DNA from 2 places in the Nocardioides sambongensis genome. Region 1 is predicted to be linked to the other one. Evidence: predicted binding sites of a transcription regulator. Region 1 holds the regulator's gene; the other holds the start of a gene.

The links. The regulator LexA, encoded in region 1, represses DNA repair genes until DNA is damaged. The targets are predictions, from matches to a motif close to TCGAACANNTGTTCGA.
Region 2: the regulator LexA is predicted to act here: its motif matches at 1,254-1,269, upstream of FIV43_RS15100 (HNH endonuclease signature motif containing protein).

Annotation. Positions count from the first base shown of each region.
Region 1 covers NZ_CP041091.1:2,738,233-2,741,589, reverse strand. The annotation lists gene FIV43_RS12960 (MXAN_6640 family putative metalloprotease) at 1-1,326, opposite strand, end outside; gene lexA (transcriptional repressor LexA) at 1,532-2,263, opposite strand; gene FIV43_RS12950 (LysM peptidoglycan-binding domain-containing protein) at 2,673-3,050, shown strand; gene FIV43_RS12945 (hypothetical protein) at 3,233-3,357, opposite strand, start outside.
Region 2 covers NZ_CP041091.1:3,211,259-3,214,615, reverse strand. The annotation lists gene FIV43_RS15115 (SDR family NAD(P)-dependent oxidoreductase) at 1-1, shown strand, start outside; gene FIV43_RS15110 (TspO/MBR family protein) at 22-519, shown strand; gene FIV43_RS15105 (gamma carbonic anhydrase family protein) at 532-1,080, opposite strand; gene FIV43_RS15100 (HNH endonuclease signature motif containing protein) at 1,322-2,614, shown strand; gene FIV43_RS15095 (iron chaperone) at 2,623-3,006, opposite strand; gene FIV43_RS15090 (putative quinol monooxygenase) at 3,044-3,357, opposite strand, start outside.

The DNA of each region.
Region 1 (3,357 bases):
CTTGGTCAGCTTGACCCGCTTGCTCAGCGGGGCGGTCGGGTACTTGTTCGCCGCGGCCTCGTCGTACGTCCGGTTCGGTCGCCGGTTGTCGGCCGCGAACCGCGGGAAGACCCGGTTGAGTGTCGTGCCGCGGGCCGCGAGCGCCTTCTCGACGCCCTGCACGCTGTAGTAGCCCTTCGCGCCCGCGCCGTCGTGCGCGAGGGACTCCCACAGCTCGCGGATCAGGTCGGGCAGCCCGGCGGTGGCGGCAGGGTAGCGGTCGGTCAGGTAGCGGAAGAAGATCCAGGTGCCGTAGTGGGCGGACCCGCCGAAGGTGTCGAGCGACTGCGCCGGACGCCCGAGCGGCCCGTAGCGCAGGTAGTTCACGTTGTCGTTGACGTCGTCGTAGAGGTAGTCCTCGGCCCACGTCGCGGTCGCTTCGAGGATCCAGGAGTCCTCGTCCACGTCGTAGGCGTACTGCACGGCGTGGAAGTACTCGTGGGCCGCCGTCACCTGCATGTTCCCCAGCGGCGTGTGCGCGGGGAACTCGCTGGCGGCGTAGTCGTTGTCGAGGACGCAGTAGGCCCAGCTCGCGACGTGCGCGGTGCCGTCCTGGTCGTCCTCGAGGACAGCCGGGTCGTCGGTGGTGCAGTAGCCGTAGAGGCCCTGCTGGCCGATCTCGCCGAGGTAGATGTCGGGCAGGTCGTTGCCGCCGAGCCCGTCGTCGGAGACCACGCTGCGATAGCCCGCGTCGGCGTAGGTGCCCACCACGTGGCTCATCTCGGCGAGCACGACCTCGACGTAGTCGGGGATGCCGTCGCCGGCGGTGCCGTCCCACGCGCCGCCCGGGCCGTCGTCCTCGGTGGGGACCGCGTTGTAGCTGTCGCCCTTCTCGCCGGCGCCGAGGGCCGATCCCTTGTTCACCCAGTGCACGCAGACCACGTCGGAGCAGGTGCTCTTCGGGGTCGCGGCCTCGCGGTAGCAGGTGACGTCGCCATAGGTGCCGTGCAGCGAGCACTTGCCGGTGCTGCCGTCGCCGGCAGGTCGGGCCAGCAGCCGCTCCGCCTCCGCCCGCTCCTCGCCGGTCAGCGAGCTGGCGCGCACCGCCAGGTCGCGCAGCGCCAGGGTCAGGTCGGACTCGGTCACCGTGCTGGTCGCGCCGTCGGCGGTGGTGGTGCCGGGATCGGCCAACGTCTCGGGCGTGGCAGTGCCGTCCTCGAGCAGGTCCTCCACCGTTGCCAGCGCGTCCTCGGCCAGGGCGGTCGGCTCACCCGGTGCCGCAGGATCGGCCGGGTCCGTCGGCGAGCTGCTCAGCCCGGGGTTGTCCATCGGGGTCGGTGCAGCCACGCCTGCAGGCATGCCGATCAGGACGAGGGCGGCGGTGGTGGCGAAGGCGGCACCGATGGACGCCGTACGACGAGAGCGCAACGTGGGACTGCTTTCGCTGGGGGAGCAGACGGAGGAGGGACCGCCTGAGCCTACGCAGCCGGTCCCTCCAACTCCATCTGACGCGACACCCGGGGCCACCCGGACGGGCGACCGGGGTGTCGCGTCAGACCCGACGCAGCACCGCGGTGACCTTGCCGAGGATGGTGGCGTGGGTGCCGTCGATCGGGTCGAACGACGCGTTGTGCGGCAGCAGCCAGACCTTCCCCTCCTTGCGCTGGAACGTCTTGACCGTCGCCTCGCCGTCGATCATCGCGGCCACGATCTCGCCGTTCTCCGCGGTGTTCTGCTGGCGGATCACCACGTAGTCGCCGTTGCAGATGGCAGCGTCGATCATCGACTCGCCACTGACCTCGAGCAGGAAGAGTTGACCGTCGCCGACGAGCTGGCGCGGGAGCGGGAAGACGTCTTCGACGCGCTCCTCGGCGAGGATCGGTCCGCCGGCGGCGATCCGCCCGACGACCGGGACGTTGGTGGCCTGCGGGTTGGCATCGCCGACGCCGGTCTCGTCGACGCTGCTCTCCTCGGCCCCGGAGATGGAACGGCGTGCCGCCATCACCTCGGGCAGGAACACCTCGATCGCGCGGGGGCGGTTCGGGTCGCGCTTGAGGAAGCCCTTCTCCTCCAGCATCCGCAGCTGGTGGGCCACGCTCGAGGTGCTGGTGAGGCCCACCGCCGCGCCGATCTCGCGCATGCTGGGCGGATAGCCGCGGACCTCGATGGAGTCCTTGATGGTGGCCAGGATCCGCTGCTGACGCGGGGTGAGGCCGGTGGCGTCCGGCGGGCCGTCGGGGAACTCGCGCACGGCTGCCTTGCCGGGAGTCTTCTTGCCCGTCATCGGATCCTCCTGGGAGTGCTGGGTGCCGTGCTGGCGCAGCGTCGGGACAGCCGTGGGGCGGAGCGAGCTGCGGGCCGGCTCGTGTGTCGACGGTAGCGCCCATCCGCGACTCGGATCAAACACCTGTTCGAAGCGGGCGTGTCGGCGCCGCGGTCGCTCGTCGCCGCCCCGAGCGGTCGCCGGTCGCCGCCGTAGGGTTCGAACATCGATTCGAACAACCTCTTGACCTCGTTCGAACAGATGATCTAACGTCGTACAGGTGTTCGATTCGAACTGATGGTCGAGAGGCCCGCCGGACTTCCCGTCGGACGCAGTCCGCGGGATCTGTCGGGGGCCTTCGCCAGAGTCTCGATCGCACGCCAACCGACCCGAGGTTCCGCTCGCGGAGCCACTTCCCCCGGAGGTCACCATGAGCACGATCACCCTTTCCCCCGTTTCCCGTACGACGCCGGCCCGCGACGTCCGCCGTGCGACGAGCTCACGCCGACCGGGTGTCCGGCTCACCCGCCGCGGGCGTGCCGTGGTCTTCGCGCTCGGGCTGATGGTCGCCTTCGGCCTCGGCATCTGGCTGGCCTCCGGCTCGATCGCCACCTCCGAGCAGGGAGAGGCGCCGGTCGAGGTGGTCACCGTCGGGCACGGCGACACGCTGTGGGAGATCGCGAGCGACGCCGCGGCGAGCACCGGCGACGGCGACGTCCGCTCGGTGATGGACCGCATCCAGGAGCTCAACGCCCTGGACTCGAGCGTGGTCTACGCCGGTCAGGACCTGCGCGTCCCGACCGAGTGACGGTTGACGGCTGAGGCGCCACGGGCCCTCGCCACCAAGACTCGTGTCCATCGCTTCGACCCCGGTGGACGCAGGGGCCCTGCCAAGGCCCACAGGGGAAGACGAGGGGCGGGATCGCCGAGATCCCGCCCTCGCGCTGTTCGCTGGGTCCGAGGTCGCACCCTCGGTGATCGCCGCGGCGTTCAGCGCGACGCGCGCCGCCCGCCCTTGGGTGTCGAGGGGTCGCGCTTCGGTCGTGGCTCCGGTGCGTGAGTCAGTCCGAGCGCGCGGGAGAGGCGCACGATGAGCATGAAGGAGAGGAACAGGC
Region 2 (3,357 bases), 470 kb from region 1:
ACCACCTGGCAAGGTGGGGACATGGCTGCTGTCGCCGACGCCCGTACGCCGTCCGAGGGACGATCCCGCAGCGTCCTCGTGCTGATCGCCCACCTGCTCGCCGTCGGCGTCGTCGCCGGCGTGGGCGGATGGGCGGCGTCGGGTTCGCGAGAGACCTACGAGGCGCTCGAGCTCCCGCCGTATGCGCCGCCCGGCTGGCTCTTCGGTCCGGTCTGGAGCGTTCTCTACCTGCTGATGGCCCTCGCCGCCTGGCGAGCCTGGCGCGCCGCCGGGTGGGACCGTGCGCAGGTCGTGTACGCCGTGCAGCTGGTGCTCAACCTGTGCTGGACGCCGCTCTTCTTCGCCGCCGACGCCTACACGGTCGCCCTGGTCGAGATCCTGGCGCTGCTGGTCGCGCTCGTCCTGACCGTGGTGCTGTTCCTGCGGCGGGACCGGGTGGCCGGGTGGCTGCTCGTCCCGTACCTGGCGTGGGTGGCGTTCGCGACCGCGCTCAACGCCGGGATCGTCGTACTGAACTGACTCCGGGGCCGCTCACAGCGGCGTGGCGTCGCGGTGGGTGGCCGCGAGGTGCACGTAGTGCTCGGCGTTGAGCCGGATGCCGTCGACCTGCTCGTCGCTGAGCTCGGCGCGCACCTTGCCGGGCACGCCCAGCACCATCGACCGCGGTGGGACGACCGTGCCCTCGGTGACGCACGCGCCGGCGCCGACGATGCTGCCGGCGCCGATCACGGCGCCGTTCATCACGATCGACCCCATCCCGACCAGCACGTCGTCCTCGATCGTCGCGCCGTGCAGCACGGCGCCGTGCCCGACGGAGACGCCGGCGCCGATGGTCAGCGAGAAGCCCGGGTCGGCATGCAGCAGGCAGCCGTCCTGCAGGTTGCTCCCCGCGCCGATGGTGATCTGCTCCGCGTCGCCGCGGGCCACCACGCCGTACCAGAGGCTGGCGCGGGCCGCGATCCTCACCGAGCCGGCCACGGTGGCGCCGGGTGCGATCCAGGCCTCCGGGTCGATCTCCGGGCGGCGGGCGCCGAGGGCGAGGAGGCGCGGTACGTCGGTCTGGGGAGCGATGGGCGTCATAGCCGCATTGTGGGGACGGCGCGGTGCGACCGGCGTCGCGCCCCATGTGATGGAACGGGCGGGCTGTGGGCCCAGGGTTCACTGGCGTCACAAAGTGGGCCAGTTGTCGTGGGTGGACTGTGGAAAAGTGGCGTTGACCTGCGGGAATGGTTCCACAAGGTCGTGATCAGCAGTAGAACACCAGTTCGAATGAGCGTAGAATCAGGGGCACCTGAAGCCGTTCTCGGAAGGCTCCCTCGCGATGTCGTTGACCAGCGCCCTCTCCCCGATCTCGGAGGCGGTCGCGGTGTGCCGGGACGCGTTGGGTGAGGTGGCGGAGCGTCAGCCCGGATACCTCCCGATGCCGGAACGCGAAACGCTGTTGACCGAGCTGGTCGCCCTCGAGGCGCAGGTGACCGAGTTGCGGATGCGCACGATGGCTGCGTCGGGTGATGTGGCGTCGGTGCGTGGTGCTCGCGATGTTGCCGGCTGGGTGGCGTTGCAGACCGGGACCGAGCCGTTGCGGTTGCGGTCGGAGTCGAAGGTCGCGACCTCGGTCGACCGGGCGTGGCCGCGGGTGGGGGCGGCGATGGCCCGTGGTGCGTTGAGTCTGGAGCAGGCGCGGGTGATCACCGCCGGGCTGGACGCCCTGCCGGCCCGGATCGACGATGAGGCTCGGACCCGGGCCGAGGTGCATCTGGTCGGGTTGGGGACCGGGGAGCGTGAGGACGCACCCGAGGGTGGGTACGGGCCAAGGCATCTGCGGATGCTGGCCGAGCGGGTCCTCGACGTCGTCGCACCGGAGATCGCCGAGGAGGAGGACGCGAAACGCCTCGCCGCCCTGGAAGCAGCCGCCCACGCGAAGACCAGCCTCAAGATCCGGTCCCTCGGGGACGGGCTGACCCGGATCACCGCCCTGGTCCCCGACCCGATTGCTGCCCGGTTGGCGACGTATCTGGATGCGTTCACGTCACCGCGTCAACACCACGCGGGCACGGGAGGGAACCCGGATGCGGAGCGGTTGCCGCAGCACCGGGCCCGGGGTCTGGCGTTCGGGGCGTTGTTGGAGCACCTCGACCCCGCGAAGCTGCCGGTGCATGGTGGGGATGCGACCACGGTGATCGTGACGATCGACCACGACCAACTCACCCACCACCTCGGCACCGCTGGCCTGCTCGACCCCGGTCACGACAACGGTGGGGAGCTGCGGATCAGCGCAGACCACGCCCGCAGGTTGGCGTGTACCGCACGCATCCTGCCCGCCGTCCTCGGCGGGAAGTCCGAGGTGCTCGACCTCGGGCGGGCGCGGCGGTTGTTCACTGCCGCGCAACGCACCGCCCTCGGCCTGCGGGACAAGACGTGTCGGGGTGAGGGGTGCTCGATCCCCGCACGCTGGTGTGAGGCCCATCATCTGGACCCGTGGTCGAAGGGCGGGAAGACGAACCTCGACGACGGGGTGCTGTTGTGCGCGTTCCACCACCACCTCGAACACGACCCCGCCTCCACCACCACCCGACTCGCCAACGGCGACCGGAGATACCACCGACGGACATGAGGCGCGGACTACATCCAGCCGACGTCCTCGACCTCGTGCTCCTCGAGCCGGAAGACGATCATCCGGGTGAGCAGGTCGGCCGGAACGGGGTCGTCGTACGGGATCCGGACGGTACTGCGGCCGGTGGAGATGTCGGCGAGCTCGGCGTCGAACGCCTGCTTCGTCGAGGGGGTGAACGCCATCGCGGCATGTGCCTTGTGGCCGCTGAGCATGACGAGGATGACGCCGTCGGGGTGCAGGAAGGCGGGCGCGCCCCACTTGATGGCCTCGGTCGCCTGCGGCACGGCGTCCAGCGCGAGCGCGCGCAGCTCGGACACCCGGTCCCTTGCCTGCTCGGAGACCGTGTCGGCCAGTTGATGGAGGTACTCCTCGACCGTGGTGGGGCGGCTCATGCGCACAGCCTCCCACCGGCGGTCACGGAACGAGGGGTCAGGAGACCTGGAACTCCCCGAGCAGGTCCCACTCCTCCGGCTGGCCCTGCAGGTTGCGGATCCGAGGCGTCTCCACGACGTACTGGGGCAGCTCGGCCTGGGCCTTCTTGAAGTGGTCCGAGGTCACGTGCGGGACCGCGGCGTCGTCGTCGAAGGCCTCGAGGAGCACGTACTGGTTCGGGTCCTCGACGCTGCGCGACCACTCGAAGAACTTGTTGCCGGGCTCGGCCCGGGTGGCCTCGGTGAACTCCCGCGTGATCTCCGGCCACGCGTCGGCGTGCTCGGGCTTCACGGTCCACTTCACACAGATCA